4 regions of the Serratia sp. EC4 genome follow, and region 2 is predicted to be linked to each of the others. Evidence: predicted binding sites of a transcription regulator. Region 2 holds the regulator's gene; each other region holds the start of a gene.
What was found. The regulator CRP, encoded in region 2, controls carbon source genes, mostly activating them, when cyclic AMP is high. The targets are predictions, from matches to a motif close to ATGTGANNNNNNTCACAT.
Positions count from the first base shown of each region.

Region 1 (4,665 bases), on a different contig from region 2:
CCTCATAGCCGCTGGCGCTGCCGTGATCCAGCCCGGTGCGCACCACCTGAATAATGCGCTCCGCCGCCGGGTAGTTGCCGTGGGTTTTCGCCAACGTTTTCTTGCGCACGATGCTGAACAGCAGATTTCTGCCCAGCGGGCCGTTGAGCAGGCGATCCTGCCACGGCAGCTCGCGCTGATGTTTCCAGCCCTGTTTCACCCGCTCGATGGCGGTCTGCAACAGGATCGACTGCGGCACGGCGTCGTCCACCAGCCCCATGCGCAGCGCCTGGCGGGCGCGAATGTGCTTGCCGGTCAGGATCATGTCCAGCGCCTTGGCGGCGCCGATCAGGCGCGGCAGGCGCTGAGTGCCGCCAGAGCCCGGCAGCAGGCCCAGTTGCACTTCCGGCAGACCGAGCGCGGTTTTGTCATCCAGCGAACAGACGCGGCCGTGGCAGGCCAGCGCCAACTCCAGGCCGCCGCCAAGGCAGGCGCCGTGGATGGCGGCCACCACCGGCACCGGGAAGGCGGCGATCTGCGCCAGCGTGCTCTGCCCTTTCTTGGCCAGCGTTTCCGCCTCTTTGGCGCTGGTGCAGGCAGCGATCATAGTGATGTCGGCGCCGGCGATAAACGAGTCCGGCTTGCCGGAAACGATCACCAGCCCTTCCAGCGCGGTATGCTGCTGCGCCCGGATCAGCACGTCATTCACCTGTTCGACGAACTCGGCCTTGAGCGTATTGACCTTGTCGCCCGGCACGTCGATGGTGATCACGCCGATATTGTCGGGGCGAATCGTCAGCTGAAAGGCCGACGGTTTGGCCCGCTGTTCGTGCAATGCGTTTTCGGCACTCATTATTCCACCTCCACGATCATCGCGGCGCCTAACCCGCCGGCGGCGCAGGCGGTGGTCAGGCCCAACCCGCCGCCGCGGCGTTTCAGCTCGCGCAGCGTCTGGGTGATCATGCGCGCGCCGGTGGCGGCGAACGGGTGGCCATAGGCGATGGAACCGCCCAAGACGTTGAATTTGTCCATGTCCACCTCGCCGATCGCCTGGCTGCGGCCAAGCTTCTCGCGGGCGAACGCTTCGCTGGCGAACATCTTCAGGTTAGCCAGCGTTTGCGCGGCGAAAGCTTCATGCATGTCGATGAGCGTCAGATCGGCCAGACCGATGCCGGCGCGATCCAGCGCCAGCGGCGTAGCGTAAGAAGGCCCCAGCAGCATGTCTTCCCACACGTCGATGGCGGCGAAGGCGAAACTGCGCAGATAGCCGAGCGGCTGCAGCCCCAGCGCTTTGGCGCGCGATTCGCTCATCATCAATACCGCCGCCGCGCCGTCGGTCAGCGGCGTGCTGTTGGCCGCGGTGACGCTGCCATGCTTGCGATCGAACGCCGGTTTCAGCTTGGCGTAAGAAGCCAGGCTGGAGTCTTTGCGGATATTGTTGTCTTCGGAAAGCTGGGCGCGGTAAGGCGGCACGTAGGCGGTCATCACCTCGTCGCGCAGCCACCCCTCCCGCCAGGCTCTGGCCGCCAGTTCGTGGGAACGGTGCGCCAGCGCATCCTGCGCTTCGCGGGTGATGCCGTGGCTTTTCGCCATCTGCTCAGCGGTATCGCCCATGCGCAGACCGGTGGAATACTCCGCCACCGCCGGCGGCACCGGCATCAGATCGCGGAATTTCAGCCGGCTGAACAGTTTGAGACGCTGCGACAGCGTGCGCGCCTTGTTGACGTCCACCAGCGTGCGCGCCAACGCCTTGCTGACCCCGATCGGCAAGACGGAAGAAGAGTCCGCCCCGCCGGCGATGCCGACGCTGATGCTGCCGGCCATGATGCTCTCCGCCACGTTGGCGATCGCCTGGAAGCTGGTGGCGCAGGCGCGCGACACGCTGTAAGCGTCGGTATGAACGCTCATGCCGGTGCCAAGCACGATTTCACGCGCGATGTTCGGCGCCTCGGGCATTTGCACCACCTGGCCGAACACCAGCTGTTCGATCAGTTGCGGATCGATGCCGCTGCGCGCCAATAGCTCGCTCACCGCCGTTTTCCCTAAATCCACCGCCGGAATGCCGTGATAGGCAGTCGCCTGTTTGGCAAAGGGGGTACGCAGTCCATTCACAATCGCAATGCGGTCACCATGACGGGTCACCAACGGCAGTGCCTTACTCATAAATGCTCCCGAAGAAAATAACGTCAGCGCAATGGGCAGAAAGAGGTCTGACCTGATGAGGTCATTGTTAACCAAACGGTTACATTTGGCAAACCGGCAGAGATCAAAACTGCGAGCAGGCGCACTTTCTATGGGGAACGAGGCGGAGAAGGAAATCCCCGGCGCGCAGCAGGCGGCGCCGGGGGTAAAGCGGGGATTAACGCAGGCCGAGCTGGAAGATCAGGGTTTCCGCCTGGCAGGCGAAGGTGAAATCGGCCTCCAACTGCACGCCGCCGTCAACCGGTTTAATGCTACTGCTGATGTCACAAGGATCGGACTCGACCGCGCGCGCCTTTTCGCTCAGGGCCGCCAGCATCGCCTCCGCATCTTGTTGATTACCGAACACCTGGCTGTAGGACGCGGTGCAATCGGTGTTATCCATCACGGTGCCGACATCCACGCAGCAACACGCGGCAGTTTCCTGGGCGCTGCATTTATTAATTGCATCTGACATGATTGGTTCTCCTCAAGGGCCTCTGTTATCAGCCCAAATTGCCGTTTCACTCACCGGCACAAAGCCACAAAATTCTGCGGGTATTTTACGCTTCCACGCCGGCAATCACTAGCACTTACTTTTACTGGGTGTTTTAAGTGATGGAAATCACAAATAAAAATGAGCATCTGCTAAGGAACGGTAAGAATTTTGTTATTTACCGCTGGCTTTTTGTTAAGCAGATCTCTTTTTTGATATCAGGTTGGAAATATTTCAAAAACAAACTTGCAACAATTTCACAGGTCAGACCTATACTTCAGCCACTGGTCTGATTTGTCTGAACGATAACGGACCCTACAATCCCGCGCTCCTTGTTACTTCGTGTAACAATAGTTTAAATAATAAACACATAATGAGGTTTTGGTCATGAGCCAGAAAAACCTATTGACTAAATCAGCTCTCGCAGCTGCAGTGGCAATTATTTCTTCAAACGTGTCTGCCGCAGGATTCCAGCTGAATGAGTTCTCATCAGCTGGTTTAGGACGTTCGTATTCTGGCGAAGGCGCCATGGCGGATACGGCGGCTTCCGCAAGCCGCAACCCGGCGTTGTTGATGATGTATACCCGCCCCGAGCTGTCCATCGGCGCAGTCTTCATCGACCCGGACGTTGACATCACCGGCAAATCGCCTTCCGGCGCCAGCCTGGACTCCAAAAATATCGCCCCTGTCGCCTGGGTGCCGAACCTGCATTATGTTCACCCGATTAACGATCAGTTCGCCGTAGGCGGCTCGGTCACCAGCAACTTCGGTTTGGCGACCGAATTCAACGACGGTTATACCGCCGGCGCTTACGGCGGTAAGACCGATCTGACTACCGTTAACCTCAACCTGAGCGGCGCCTACCGTCTGAATCAACACTTCAGCTTCGGTCTGGGCTTCGATGCGGTGTACGCCAAAGCCAAACTGGAACGTTACGCCGGTGAATTGCCGAAACTGCTTGCAGGTCAAGGCCTGCAAACCGGTAGATTAACGCCTCAGCAAGCCGGAATGATCGCTCAAATCCCTGGCGATACCCAGATTTCTCACCTGAAAGGCGATAAATGGGGTTACGGCTGGAACGCCGGCATCCTGTACGAAGTGGATGAAAACAACCGTTACGGCTTCACCTATCGCTCTGAAGTCAAAATCAAGTTCGACGGCGATTACAAGAGCAGCCTGCCAGCACAATTCAACCCTCTGACTCAATCTCTGGGCTTAGGCTTGCCTTGGGGCACCAGCGGCAGCACCATCCCGGGTTCTCTGGATCTCAACCTGCCGGAAATGTGGGAGCTGTCCGGTTACAACAAAGTGGCGCCGCAGTGGGCCATTCACTACAGCCTGGCCTATACCAGCTGGAGTCAGTTCCAGGAGTTGAGAGCCACCGGCAACAATGGTCAGACGCTGTTCGAGAAGCATGAAGGCTTCCGCGATGCCTACCGTATCGCGCTGGGCACCACCTACTTCTACGACGACAACTGGACATTCCGGACCGGTATCGCCTTCGATGACAGCCCGGTGCCCGCCCAAAACCGTTCGATCTCCATTCCCGATCAGGACCGTTTCTGGCTGAGTGCCGGTACTACCTATGCGTTCAACAAAGACGCCTCGGTTGATGTCGGCGTGTCCTACATGCACGGCCAGAAAGTCACCATCAACGAAGGCCCTTACACCTTCAACTCGGTGGGTAAAGCCTGGCTGTACGGCGCCAACTTCAACTACCGCTTCTAATCTCGCCTGAGATGGATGCCAAAGCGCCCCCTGGGGCGCTTTTTCTTTGCCTGCCGCTTGCCGCCGGCATAAAAAAACCCGCCTGACGGCGGGTTTTCATTGGCATAATGCCCGGGATTACTGCGAGTCGATCTCGTCCAGTTCGCCCTGAATCGCCTTGGCGTTCGGGTTCTCTTCCGGCTTGAGCGAGCCGCCGTTGGCGATGAAATCGTGGCGCTGGAAGTAAGCCTCGCGCACCATGACATAAGGATCGGAAGAGTTGCGCAGCAGGCCGTCGGAATCCA
Region 1 is NZ_JBNIDE010000001.1:1,276,404-1,281,068, forward strand. It holds gene fadJ (fatty acid oxidation complex subunit alpha FadJ) at 1-832, opposite strand, end outside; gene fadI (acetyl-CoA C-acyltransferase FadI) at 832-2,142, opposite strand; gene ACP39K_RS05990 (YfcZ/YiiS family protein) at 2,339-2,635, opposite strand; gene fadL (long-chain fatty acid transporter FadL) at 3,041-4,381, shown strand; gene mlaA (phospholipid-binding lipoprotein MlaA) at 4,499-4,665, opposite strand, start outside.
Region 1: the regulator CRP is predicted to act here: its motif matches at 2,771-2,788, upstream of ACP39K_RS05990 (YfcZ/YiiS family protein).

Region 2 (4,665 bases):
ATGGCGCTGTTCGAGCTGGCGGTGCAGGATGTGATCAACGCCTGAAGCCCGTGCGGCGCATAACGGGGCGCGGCATGCCGCGCCCTTATTGATCGCGCAGTTTGCGCTTGAGCCAGATGCCGTGGTGCGGGCGCTGGCGCCAGGCCAGCGACGAAATGGTATGCATCACGTTCAGGTGCGACAGGATGCGCCGCAAATGACGTTCCATCTCGGTGACGGGCATCTCCGGATGCAGATCCGGCGGCTGCATGATGCCGCTGTTGCCGCTGCTCGGGCCGTCGTATTCCAACCGCTGCTGACAGCTTTGCAGCGCGATTTCACAGGTTTGTAGATAGGCTTCCGCCAGTTTCGGCGTCAGCATGTAGTGCTCGCGCGCCAGAATGGTCATGGCGTTCAGGTGTTCGACGATGAACTGGCTGTGAGTGACCCACAGCCGCATGTCCGCCAGATAATTCGACGCGAACCCCGGTTCCTGCATCGCCTGATTGAGCGAGGTGAACAGCGCGTTGTGCGCCTGGTTGACCTGCATGCGGGTATAGGCCAATGCGGTGGCGTCCGGTTCCGGTTGCTTCAGCATCAGCCGCAGCGCGGTTTGATCGTGTTCCAGCGCCTGATGGGCATTCTTGCGCAGCAGCCCGCTTTGCCACTGCGGCCACAGCCAAATGGTGCCGCCGAACGCCAGCACGCAGCCTATCAGCGTATCGATCAGGCGCGGTACCAGAAAATGCGAGCCGTTCAGCGCCAGCAGCTGCAGGGTGTAAACCGCCGTGACCGTAAAGCCAATCACCGACAGCCCGTAGTTCTTGCGCGAAACCAGGTAGGCCAGCAGGGTGATCACCAGCATGATGCTCAGCGTTTCTCCCTCCGGCAGCTGCAGCTGCAGCAGCCCGGCCGCCAGCAACAGTCCGGCAATCGTGCCCAGCGCACGGTGCTGAATACGCACCCGGGTGGCGTTATACCCGTTTTGGCTCACCAGCATGATGGTGAGCAGGATCCAGTATGGCTTCGGCAGGTTGAAGACCGCACCCAGGCTGCTGCCGACCGCCAGCGTCACCCCCAGCCGCGCGGCGTTGCGCAGGGCGGTGGATTTGAACGACAGATAGCTGGCCAGCGCCGGCCAAAACGGCAGGCGGTGCTGGCCGGGCATCAGGTCGCGGCGGTACAGCGGATGCTGGGTGCGCAGCAGGCGGGCGATGCGGCTGAAGTGGTAATAACAAAACTGGCCGACCGGGTTATCGGGATGCTGCGCCGCCATTTTTTCCAGCGCCGCCAGTTCGTGGCTCATGGAGAAGCGCTTCGAATGCTGATGGTAGAGGATATCGTGCGCCACCACGCGCAGCCGGCCGGCGATCACCAGTGCATTGCGGCGAATGATCGCTTCGGCCTGGCTCTGCTCCACCAGTTTTTGCACTTCCTCCGGCAAATGCAGGCTGACGGTGATGTGCTCCTGCAGATCCATCGCCACCTGAAAGGCGCGCTGCAGGCGCTTTTGTTCGAGGTTGTTGGCGTGCGGCAGGAAATTGAGCTGTTGGTACAAAAGGCTGATCAGATCCATCACCTTTTGCTGGCGCACCAGCAGCGGCGGCAGCGCGGTTTGCGGATCGGTGTGCTGGGTCAGAAGTGAGTATTTGGCTTCGAAATAGTCCGCCAGCTCCAGGTAGAGCTGGCTCAGCGTCTCGCGCATCGGCTGCTCTTTCCACAGCTTGAACCAGAACCAGGTGAATAAGCCGTACCAGACGGTGCCGATCGCGTACAGCAGCGGCGCCTGCCAGAGAGGCACCGTGCCGGCCGTGCTGAGAGCGAAAATGGCGGCCACCAGCGCCGCCGGCAATAGCCGGGCGTGCAGCGGGCTGATTTCACCGGTGACGCCGAGCAGCAGCGCCAGGCCCAGCATCAGCGCCGGCAGCGGTACGTGCCACAGCAGCGCCTGTTGCAACAGCACGCTGCTGAAGGCGAACAGCGAGCCGCCGACGATCAGCCGTTTAAAGAAGCGCTTATGCGGCGTGTCCAGACCGGCGATATTGCAGCAGGCGGGCACCAGAGAGAACATCAGGCCGAGCTGCAGCTGGCCTATCAGCAGGCCGAACAGCACCGGCAGGCACAACACCAGCGTTTGTCGCAGTGCGTAGTTGATTTCCGGGTGGTAGATCAGGCGGCGCCACATGGCAGAGAGCAGATAAAAAAACGGCGCAGATTGCGCCGTTTCTTCGGAGATTAACGGGTGCCGTAGACGACAATGGTTTTGCCGTGGGCGGAAATCAGGTTTTGATCTTCCAGCATTTTCAGAATACGGCCAACGGTTTCACGCGAGCAGCCGACGATCTGGCCGATCTCCTGACGGGTGATCTTGATCTGCATGCCGTCCGGGTGAGTCATGGCGTCGGGTTGCTTCGCCAGATTCAGCAGGGTTTGCGCGATGCGGCCGGTCACGTCCAGGAAGGCGAGGTTGCCCACTTTTTCGGAGGTGACCTGCAGGCGGCTCGCCATTTGGGCGGACAGACGCATCAGGATGTCCGGGTTCACCTGGATCAGTTGGCGGAATTTCTTGTAGGAAATTTCGGCCACTTCACAGGCGGTTTTCGCGCGAACCCAGGCGCTGCGCTCCTGGCCTTCTTCGAACAATCCGAGCTCGCCGATGAAATCCCCCTGGTTGAGGTAGGACAGGATCATCTCTTTACCTTCTTCATCCTTGATCAGCACCGCGACGGAGCCTTTCACGATGTAGTAAAGCGTTTCGGCCTTTTCACCTTGGTGAATCAGCGTACTCTTCGATGGATATTTGTGGATATGGCAATGAGACAGGAACCATTCGAGAGTAGGGTCTGTTTGCGGTTTGCCGAGAACCATTCGCTGTTATCCTCTGTTGTTATCGCTGCCTTGTGTCACAGGGGTCAGAGTTCCCTGTAAAACCCGCCTGTAGCCGCAGTCATGAGCGAGGGCTACCGGCAAGTTTTGAGGCGTGTCATAAAAATACGCTGTCGCTCTAGCATATTAACTTGCCGTAAGCGCTGCAAGCTACATTCTGTTAACATACCGGTAAAGGAGCCTTTCTCTGGGCGTTTCCCTGAAATACAGTGTCCCGGAAAGATTTATTGCGGCTCTGTTTGTAGCACAGAGTAAGGCGGGTGTCTCGTGTTGTCTCGCTTCAGCATGATTAGCATCAGGTTACGTTGCCTGTTTCTATGCGAAAGCGTACTCTGATTTTAAGAAATCAACCGGAGTGACCAGAATGCAGGCAAGAGTTAAATGGGTGGAAGGGTTAACGTTTTTGGGTGAATCGGCCTCCGGCCATCAGGTGCTGATGGACGGCAACGCCGGTGATAAAGCGCCCAGCCCGATGGAGATGGTGCTGATGTCGGTGGGCGGCTGCAGCGCGATCGACGTGGTCTCCATCCTGCAAAAAGGGCGCAACGACGTGCGCGACTGCGAGGTGAAGCTGACCTCCGAGCGCCGCGAAGAAGCCCCGCGCTTGTTCACCCATATCAACCTGCACTTCATCGTTACCGGCCAGGATCTGACCGACAAAATCGTCGAGCGAGCGGTGAACCTGTCGGCGGAGAAGTACTGCTCGGTGGCGCTGATGCTCAACAAGGCCGCCACGGTGACCCACAGCTTCGAGATCCGCCAGCCGGCGTAATCGAGACGGAGCGCGGCTCGGCGCCGCGCTCAACGCGCTTATTCGATTTTCTTGCCTTCCAGCAGCCGCTGCACCAGCGGCGCCATGATCAGCTCCATCGCCAGCCCCATTTTGCCGCCCGGCACCACTAACGTATTGATGTGCGAGATAAACGAGCCCTGCAGCATCGCCAGCAAGTAGGGGAAGTCGATCTGGTCCAGGCCGCGGAAGTGGATCACCACGAAGCTTTCATCCAGTGAGGGAATGGCCTTGGCGGCGAACGGGTTGGAGGTGTCCACCGTCGGCACGCGCTGGAAGTTGATGTGGGTGCGCGAGAATTGCGGCGTAATGTAGTTGATGTAGTCTTCCATCGAGCGCACCACCGAATCCATCACCGCTTCGCGGGAGTGGCCGCGTTCGCCGGTATCGCGGATCAGCTTCTGGATCCACTCCAGGTTGACGATCGGCACCACGCCGACCAGCAGATCGACGTGTTTGGCCACGTCATGGTGCTCGGTGACCACGCCGCCGTGCAGCCCCTCGTAGAACAGCACGTCGGTCGGCGCCGGCAGCGGCTCCCACGGGGTGAAGGTGCCCGGCACCTGATTGTAGGGCACCGCTTCGTCGTAGGTGTGCAGGTACTTGCGCGAACGGCCGGTGCCGTTTTTACCGTACTCGATAAAGCTCTGCTGCAGCAGGCCGAAGTCGTTGGCCTCGGGGCCGAAATAGCTGATGTGTCTGCCCAGATCGCGCGCCTTGCGGATCGCCGCGTCCATTTCCGGCCGGGTATAGCGGTGGAAGCTGTCGCCCTCCAGCTCGGCGGCGCGAATGTTGAGCTGCTGGAAGATTTTGCGGAACGCCACGCTGGTGGTGGTGGTGCCGGCGCCGCTGGAACCGGTCACCGCGATAACGGGATGTTTGGCAGACATGGTGGTTGTCACTCCGTGTTGAATGCGCCGGCGTCAGGGGATTATTGTGGCTCTTGTTGACGCTCTCTATGTCAGGAAAAAATGGCGCGCGCTGGTTTGCAATGTCCCATTGTTACCTGA
Region 2 is NZ_JBNIDE010000007.1:189,500-194,164, forward strand. It holds gene argD (bifunctional acetylornithine/succinyldiaminopimelate transaminase) at 1-45, shown strand, start outside; gene ACP39K_RS18960 (YccS/YhfK family putative transporter) at 86-2,164, opposite strand; gene crp (cAMP-activated global transcriptional regulator CRP) at 2,215-2,847, opposite strand; gene ACP39K_RS18970 (OsmC family protein) at 3,230-3,637, shown strand; gene ACP39K_RS18975 (phosphoribulokinase) at 3,676-4,545, opposite strand.

Region 3 (4,665 bases), on a different contig from region 2:
GGCCTATCTGGGCGGCGGCTGAACGCCGCCTCACGGGCAAGGATGCCCGCGTTCATCCCTCGATGGCGCTTCGCTCTTGATCATCGTAGTGCGAGCGGGCCGCTCTGAAGGCGTCGGCGGAGGCGATAATCCACGACCAGAGCGGCAGCATGTTGAGCAGCATCTCTTCCCCCGCGTCGGTGATGGTGTAAACCACGCGGGGCAGTTTTTCCTGATAATCGCAGCGCGATATCAACCCATCCCGCTCGAGATGGCGCAGTGTCCGCGTCAGCATTCTCTGCGTCACGCCCGCTAATTGGCGGCTTATTTCGCCGTGGCGCAGCGGCCCGTGGGTGCCCAGGATATGCAATACCCCCAGCGACCAACGGTTGCCCGCATGCGCGAGGATCTCGCGCTTCAGCCCTTCATCGTCGTTGCTCAATGCTTCACAGAACACCTGCGAAAATTGCAGCAGCGCTTCCCGATCGCTCGTCATATTCCTCTCCGGTATCACGCGTGTACCTAATTGAACCCGTTTTTGTCAGCTGTCAGGATGACGCAGTGTCAAGACAGGAGGCAAGAATGAAATCCACAAATCCATCCATCAATACCGTGCTCATACTCGGCGCCGGTGAACTGGGGCTGCCGGTATTGCGTGCGATGAGCCGGCAGGCTCGGTTATATCCATCTTTAAAAATCAGCGTGCTGCTCCGGCCGGAGGCCGCCCGCGCCGTGAGCGGCCCGCTCCGGGCGCGGCGGGATGCGCTGGCGCGGCTCGGCATCGCCGTGGTGGAAGGCGATCTGCAGCAAAACGGCGTGGAGGCGCTGAGTGCGCTATTCCGTTCCTTCGACGCGGTGATCAACTGCAGCGGCTTTGTCGGCGGGGCGGGCACGCAGATAAAGATCACTCAGGCCGTCTTGCAAGCGGGCGTGGCGCGCTACTTCCCGTGGCAGTTCGGCGTGGACTACGATGTTGTCGGCAAAGGCAGCGGGCAACAGGTGTGGGATGAACAGCTCGAGGTGCGTCACCTGCTGCGTGCGCAGCGTGCGACGGAGTGGGTGATTGTTTCCACGGGCATTTTCACCAGCTACCTGTTTGACCCCGGCTTTGGCGTGGTGGACGCGGCAACCAAAACGGTGCGCGCGCTGGGCGACTGGCGCTACGCGGTGACGCTGACCACCCCCGAGGACATTGGCCGGCTGACGGCCGCGATTTTTTTCCATCGGCCCGCGTTTCGCAACCAGGTGGTCTATATCGCCGGCGACACGCTGACCTACCGCGAGCTTGCCGATGTCATGCAGGCGCGCTGGGGCGTGGAGGTCAACAGGATCCTGTTGGACAAAGAGCGGCTGCGGGAAGATGTGCGGAACCATCCGCGTGACGTCGGCGCCAAATACCGGCTGGCTTTCGCCCGGCCCGACGGCGTGGCGTGGGATAAGGCGAAAACCTTCAATGCGCGCCAGGGCATAGCCACCACCACCGCCGAACAGTGGCTGGCGCAGCAATGGCCGATCCCTCAGGACGGTTAATCGCCTGAGCGCCGCAGTCAGAACTGGCGCTGCATCCAGCGCACGTTCAGCCGCACCAGCGCGATGATGGCGCTGGAGAGCAGCCGCAGCCCGCCGGGCATGTCGCGGCGGCGAATGTCCAGCAGCAGCACGGTGCGCACCAGCGGGCTGTCGTTCCATACCTCGTGCTCGAAGGTATCGTCCCAGAGCATGAACTCCCCCTCGCGCAGCCGGTATTCGCGGCCGTCCACCTTCAGCACCGCCGCCGGCGCGCCGTCGGCGCGTTTGGGCATGTCCAGCACCAGATAGCCGCGCAGAATGCCGCGGAACGGACCGCGATGGGGCGGCACCTGTTTGCCGGGTGCCAGGAAGGAGAGCGACGCGGACAGCACGTCCGGCGAGGAGGCGATCAGCGCCGCCAGCGTCGGACAGCGCGCCAGGTTGCGGGGGATGGGCTGGCCATAGGCCTTCATGATGAACATGCGCCAGTCGCGCGCGTCGTTGGCGGAGATGGACGCCTGCTGGCTCATGATCTCGTGAAAGCGCGGGATATTGTGCAGATCGTGGGCGACCGTCAGCGCCTCTTCGCGGATCTGCCGCCATTGGGCGGTGAAGCGTTCGGCGTCGGGGAAGAGGGCCGCGCTGTCGAGCACCGGCTGGCCCTGGATGCGGCGATCGTAAACATTGCGCAGGGCAAGTACGGACCAATCATAAATCGCGGACATCATAATGACCTCGCCTCAGGAAACGCCAAAGGGACACTGCGCGCTTCTTCGGCGCGGCGCGTGGACGGCCGGGGAGAAACGGCAGGAAAAATTGGTACGCTTCAATAGATTAGCACAGCATTTGTGCAACCGTGTGTCTGCGAATGTGTCGAAATGCGGCGAAAAAAACCACACAATTAAAGTGTGACGCGTATCGCATTTAGCGGGCCGGTTGGTTAAAATATCGCGACTTGCCCGCACCTGTCCGGATTTTGTTTACCATGGAACACGCTCCCGTTTCGCGCTCAACCGCCTGGTTGCGCGTGGTCATCCTCGCCGTCTCGGCCTTTATTTTCAACACCACCGAGTTTATTCCAGTCGGTCTGCTGAGCGATATCGCCGCCAGCTTCTCGATGCAAACCGAACAGGTCGGCCTGATCATCACCATTTACGCCTGGATCGTCGCCGCCGCCTCGCTGGCGTGCATGCTGCTGACCAGCAAAATTGAGCGCCGCAAACTGTTGATCGGCGTGTTCATGCTGTTTATCGCCAGCCACGTGCTGACCGCCGTGGCCTGGAACTTCACCACGCTGGTTATCTCGCGCGCCGGCGTGGCGCTGGCGCACTCGGTGTTCTGGTCGATCACCGCCTCGCTGGCGATCCGCGTGGCGCCGCCGGGCAAGAAAGCCCAGGCGCTGAGCCTGCTGGCGGGCGGCACCGCGCTGGCGATGGTGCTCGGGTTGCCGCTCGGGCGGGTGGTCGGGCAACTGCTCGGCTGGCGCATGACCTTTATCGGCATCGCGGTGTGCGCCACGCTGGCGCTGGTGCTGCTGTGGCGCCTGCTGCCGGTGCTGAAAAGCGAGCACTCCGGTTCGCTGGCCAGCGTGCCGCTGCTGTTCAAACGCCCGGCGCTGGTGGCGCTGTACATGCTGACCATCATTGTGGTGACGGCGCACTTCACCGCCTACAGCTACATCGAGCCGTTTATCCAGACCGTGGCCGGGCTGTCGGAGAACTTCACCACGCTGATGCTGCTGCTGTTCGGCGCCGCCGGCATCGTCGGCAGCCTGCTGTTCAGCCGCTACAGCGAGCGGTTTCCTTCCGGCTTCTTCATCGGCGCCATCACGCTGCTGGCCTTGAGCCTGCTGCTGCTGTTGCCGGCGGCCGGCAGCGAAAGCCACCTGACGGTGCTGTGCATCTTCTGGGGGATGGCGATCATGGCGATCGGCCTGTCGATGCAGGCCAAAGTTCTGAGCCTGGCGCCGGACGCTACCGACGTGGCGATGGCGATTTTCTCCGGCCTGTACAACTTCGGCATCGGCAGCGGCGCGCTGCTGGGCAACCAGGTGAGTCTGCATCTGGGCATGGGCAACATCGGCTTCGTCGCCGCGCCGCTGGCGCTGATCGCCCTCGGCTGGTGCCTGTTGAGCGTCTACCGCAGCGAACGGCTGCAGCAGCACCACAGCCGTTAACCTGCGGCATCCCGCGCTGCATTTTCCTGCTATAAAACAGGCTGCTGCAGCGTTTTATGCTTAACTTTTTTTCATAGTCTGCTAATTAAAAATTTAACTCCGACGCCGCTTCGCTAGCATAGAAAGTCATCAAAAATGTTAATGCGAGGTTAACGGTGAGTGACTCTGTAGCGGCGTCGCCGATCCATGCGCGGGATTTGGCGGCCAGAATCGACGCCTTGCCCGCGTCGGCCGGCCTGTGGCGCTTTATCATTCTGCTGTCGCTGGGCGGCTTTTTCGAACTCTACGATCTGTTCCAGACCGGCTATATCAGCACCGGCCTTATCGCCGACGGCATTTTCCACACCGGCGCGCAGGGCGTCTTCGGCGTGTCGGATCAGGCGGCCTTCGCCTCCGCCACCTTTCTCGGCCTGTTCGTCGGCGCCAGCCTGCTGAGCCCGTACGCCGATCGCTTCGGCCGGCGCGCCACCTTTATGTTCGCCCTGATCTGGTATGGCGCCTTCTCGCTGCTGTTGGCGTTTCAACAGCAGGCGGAATGGGTGATCTTTCTGCGTTTTCTGGTGGGCGTCGGGCTCGGCATCGAGTTGGTGACCATCGATACCTACCTGACGGAGTGGGTGCCCGCGCATCTGCGTACCCGGGCTTTCGCCTTCGCGTTCTTCGTGCAGTTTCTGTCGGTGCCGGCGGTGGCGCTGATGTCCTGGTGGCTGGTGCCGCAGACGATTTGGGGCCTGAGCGGCTGGCGCTATGTGGTGATCGCCGGCGCGCTGGCTTCGCTGGTGATCTGGCTGGTGCGCAAGGGGCTGCCGGAGTCGCCGCGCTGGCTGGTGCAACAGCGGCGCTATGCGCAGGCCCGGCAGGTGATGCGGGACATGGAACGGCGCTGCGGCGTGGCGGCCGCGGACTTCCCGTCGCGCCCGGTTGACGATGCCGAGGGAGCGCCGCTGCGCGGCCGCTTTCGCGACATCTGGGCGCCGCAATATCGCGATCGCACGCTGATG
Region 3 is NZ_JBNIDE010000001.1:1,010,796-1,015,460, reverse strand. It holds gene ACP39K_RS04760 (ABC transporter ATP-binding protein) at 1-22, shown strand, start outside; gene ACP39K_RS04755 (winged helix-turn-helix transcriptional regulator) at 53-475, opposite strand; gene ACP39K_RS04750 (aromatic alcohol reductase) at 562-1,509, shown strand; gene ACP39K_RS04745 (aspartyl/asparaginyl beta-hydroxylase domain-containing protein) at 1,527-2,213, opposite strand; gene ACP39K_RS04740 (sugar transporter) at 2,474-3,664, shown strand; gene ACP39K_RS04735 (MFS transporter) at 3,820-4,665, shown strand, end outside.
Region 3: the regulator CRP is predicted to act here: its motif matches at 2,395-2,412, upstream of ACP39K_RS04740 (sugar transporter).

Region 4 (4,665 bases), on a different contig from region 2:
GGTTGCGGTATTCGCCGGTCAGGAAGCGCACCGCTTCGCGCACTTCCACCGCGTTGCCGGCGCTGGAAGCCAGCACCTGGTTCATGTCGGTCAGCAGCGCGGTGGTCTTGCAGCCCGCGCCGTTGGCCACGCCGACGATCGCCTGCGCCAAATCTTGCGACAGGGCATAGGTCGGCATAAAGGCGCCCGAGCCAACCTTCACGTCCATCACCAGCGCATCCAGCCCTTCCGCCAGTTTCTTGGCCAGAATGGAGGCGGTGATCAGCGGGATCGAATCCACGGTGGCGGTGATGTCGCGGGTGGCGTAAAAACGCTTGTCCGCCGGCGCCAGCGAGCTGGTCTGGCCGATGATCGCCACGCCGACGTCCTGAATGATTTTGCGGAAGGCGTTATCGTCCGGGAAAATATTGAAGCCCGGAATGGCTTCCAGTTTGTCCAGCGTGCCGCCGGTATGCCCCAGGCCGCGGCCGGAGATCATCGGCACATAGCCGCCGCAGGCCGCCACCATCGGGCCGAGCATCAGCGAGGTCACGTCGCCCACGCCGCCGGTCGAATGCTTGTCGACGATCGGGCCATTCAGCGCCAAACTCTTCCAGTCCAGCACGGTGCCGGAATCGCGCATCGCCATGGTGAGCGCCACGCGCTCCGGCATGCTCATGTCATGGAAATAAATGGTCATCGCCAGCGCGGCGATCTGCCCTTCCGACACCACGTTGTCGCGAATGCCGTTGATGAAAAAGCGGATTTCCGCTTCGCTTAACGGCTGGCCGTCGCGTTTCTTACGAATAATTTCTTGAGCCAGGAACAAGGCATCCCCCTGTGTCGCCGAGAGTCGGTGCAGACGGGCGCGCCTGGCGCCCGCCAACGAAATCGATCAGTAGCCGCCGCCGGCGGTCTGGGTCTGGTGGCCCAGCGCGGTCAGCAAGCTGGCCAGCAGGCTGGAAGCGCCAAAGCGGAAATGCCGCGCATCGGCCCACCCTTCGCCCAGAATACGATCGGCAAGTTGCAGATAATGCAGCGCGTCTTCCGCGGTGCGCACGCCGCCGGCCGGCTTGAAGCCCACCGTCTTCGCCACGCCCATATCGCGGATCACCGACATCATCAGCTCGGCGCTCTCCAGGGTGGCGTTGACCGGCACCTTGCCGGTGGAGGTCTTGATAAAGTCCGCCCCGGCCTTGATGGCGATCTCGGACGCCTTGCGGATCAAATCGGCCTGTTTCAGCTCACCGGTTTCGATGATCACTTTCAGCAGCACGTTGGCCGCCTGGCAAGCCTGCTTGCACTGTTTCACCAGCTCGAAGCCGACCTGTTCGTTGCCGGCGATCAGCGCGCGGTATGGGAACACCACGTCCACTTCATCCGCGCCATAGGCGATCGCCGCACGGGTTTCCGCCAGCGCGATGTCGATATCGTCATTGCCATGCGGGAAGTTGGTCACGGTGGCGATGCGGATGTCCGGCGTGCCTTGCTCGCGCAGCGCCTTACGCGCCACCGGGATAAAACGCGGGTAGATGCAGATGGCCGCCGTGTGGCCGGCCGGGCTGTTGGCCTGACGACAGAGCGCGATCACTTTCTCGTCGGTGTCATCATCATTCAGCGTGGTTAAATCCATCAAGTTCAGCGCACGTTGCGCTGCTGCGGTTAATTCGGTCATAAAACTCTCCAACTGAGTACCTGGGTGTTGGCGAGCGGACTTGGTTCCATGAAGATAGCGCTGGGGAACGGCGTTCCCGCGGCGGCAACTGAGATCCTTCTCACCGCACATGGCCACCCGCCTTGCGGCCGGCCAGTAATAGCTATTTGAACACGAATGCCGAAGGCGATTCGCGTTCATCGTCACACTATATGAAATAGCACTGTAACAGACCGGAATTATATGTGAAGAACATCACAAAATAACGCGATATCGTTCACAAATTCGCTAAAGAAGCGGCTGAAGATCGCGGATGCGGCAAGCACCCGCGTTGCTTAGAGTATAGGCGGAGTCCCGCGATCGGTCGCGCCGTCGCGGGCTCCGTGATGGCTTACAGCGCCAGGAAGAAGCCGGCGATGGTGGCACTCATCAAGTTGGACAGCGTACCCGCCGCCACGGCCTTCAGACCGAAGCGCGCGATGTCGTGGCGACGGTTGGGCGCCATGCTGCCCAGACCGCCCAGCAGGATCGCCACCGAGGAGAGGTTGGCGAAGCCGCACAACGCGAAGGAGATGATCGCCTTGGTGTGCGTCGACAGCACCTGCAGGCCTTCCGCCGCCACCACGTCGTCCGGGCGCAGATAGGCGCCGAAGTTCATGTAGGCGACGAACTCGTTGACGATGATCTTCTGCCCGATGAACGAACCGGCGGTCATCGCTTCGCTCCACGGCACGCCGATCAGGAAGGCGATCGGTGAGAACACCCAGCCGAGGATCAGCTCAAGCGACAGCTGAGGATAGTCGAACCAGCCGCCGATACCGCCGAGAATGCCGTTAAGCAAGGCGATCAGCGCGATAAACGCCAGCAGCATCGCACCGACGTTCAGCGCCAGCTGCATGCCGGAAGCCGCGCCGGAAGCCGCCGCATCGATCACGTTGGCCGGACGATCCTCTTCGGCGATTAGCTTCATCGCATCGTCTTTATCGTGGGTCTGCTCGGTTTCCGGCACCATCAGCTTGGCGAACAGCAGCCCGCCCGGCGCGGCCATGAAGGATGCGGCGATCAGGTATTCCAGCGGCACGCCCATCTGCGCGTACCCCGCCAACACCGAACCGGCTACCGAAGCCAGGCCGCCGCACATCACGGCGAACAGTTCTGACTGGCTCATGGTGGCGATATAGGGGCGCACCACCAGCGGCGCTTCGGTCTGGCCGACGAAAATGTTGGCGGTCGCCGACAGCGATTCGGTGCGCGAGGTGCCCAGCAGCTTGTGCAGGCCGCCGCCCAGCACGCGGATCACCAACTGCATGATGCCGAGGTAGTACAGCACCGCAATCAGCGAGGAGAAGAACACGATCACCGGCAGGACGCGCAGCGCGAACACGAAGCCGCCGCCGCCGAACACCTCGAACATCTTGTCGGACACCAGCCCGCCGAAAATGAACGAAATGCCCTGATTGCCGTAGGCGATAACGTTTGCCACGCCGTTAGACATACTGCCGAGGATGCTGCGGCCCAGCGGCACGTACAGCACCAGCGCGCCGATGCCGACCTGAATGATGAACGCCCACACGACGGTGCGCAATTTGATGGCCCGACGGTTGCTGGAGAGCAGCACCGCAATGGCGATCAGCACCGCCATACCGACCAGACTCATGATGAGTTGCATGCAAAGTTTCCCTGTTGCAAAAAATAAAATACATCCCTGCTCATGAAGAGAGGTCTGCTATTGGAGAGTTTCGGGGGGATTATACTGAGCGAGGTCACCCTCGCACCGATTTATGTCACAAATGTATACAACGAGACGCAAATGAAAATCTTATAACGTGACGCAGGTCACGTTATAAGCTCGTCAATCCGGCATGGCAAACAGTGACTGGGTATTGCGTTGCAGGTGAGCGGCGATCTCGTCGGCCGGTTCCGGCCGCAGCTCGCACAGCGTGTGAAACACCTCGGCGGCGCGCTCGGGGCGATTCGGCTGCCCCTGATAGCCGGCCAGCGGCATGTCCGGCGCATCCGTCTCCAGCAGCAGCGCCTCAAGCGGCAGCTGCGCCATCACGCCGCGCGTTTTCTGCGCCCGCTCATAGGTGATGGTGCCGCCCACACCGATGTAATAGCCGAGGCGGATAAACGCCTGCGCCTGCGACAGGCTGCCGGCGAAGCCGTGCACCACGCCGCGGCGCGGCAGTTGCATGCGCCGCAGCGCCGCGGCCAGCTGATCGTGGGTGCGGCGCGAGTGCAGGATCACCGGCAGGTCATGCTGTTTCGCCAGCCTCAGCTGGGCCAGCAGCACGCTTTGCTGGCGCTCGAACTGCGGGTTGTCCATATACAGATCGAGCCCAATCTCCCCCACCGCCACCAGCTTGCGCGGCCGTTCGGCCAACAGCGCCGCCAACTGCTCCAGCTGCGGCTCATGATGCTGCGCGATATACAGCGGGTGCAGCCCCAGCGCGGCGAACAGCGGCGCGTGATCCTGCGCCAGCCGCAGCACCCGCGCAAAGCGATCGGCAGTGACCGTCGGGACGATGATGCGCTGCACGCCGGCGCTTGCCGCCCGCGTCAGGCTTTCGGCCTCGTGTCCGGTAAAGGGTGGGAAATCGAAATGGCAGTGGGTGTCGGTAAAGGCGTAGCTCACAGCGCGCCCCCTTCACCCGGCGGCAGATCGCCCGGCAGAATGAGTTTCGGCGCCGCCACCGCAGCCTCCGGCTGCGCCGTGAGATCGGGCGACATGGCGATGTCGGTCACGATCGGCGAAGGCATTCTGACATTCTCGGGCTGGATCAGGCGGCGCGACAACGATTTTCGCACCTTGATGCCGTCCGGTTCCTGCTGCGCCATCCACTGGCCGACGGTGGCCAGGAAGTAGCGGCCGCAGCGGCGCCCCAGGTGATAATCCTGATTGAGCGCCCCCAGTCGGCTGCCCAGCGCATTGCTGGCCAGCGGCTTAGGCGGGAAGATCTCGAAGATGCGCAGCTTGCCCGGCGGCTTCTCGATAAAGCGCTGGATGCGGTGATAGCTTTGCTCATGATGCT
Region 4 is NZ_JBNIDE010000004.1:228,922-233,586, forward strand. It holds gene deoA (thymidine phosphorylase) at 1-808, opposite strand, end outside; gene deoC (deoxyribose-phosphate aldolase) at 875-1,654, opposite strand; gene ACP39K_RS14525 (NupC/NupG family nucleoside CNT transporter) at 2,025-3,302, opposite strand; gene ACP39K_RS14530 (metal-dependent hydrolase) at 3,486-4,268, opposite strand; gene ACP39K_RS14535 (patatin-like phospholipase family protein) at 4,265-4,665, opposite strand, start outside.
Region 4: the regulator CRP is predicted to act here: its motif matches at 1,877-1,894, upstream of deoC (deoxyribose-phosphate aldolase).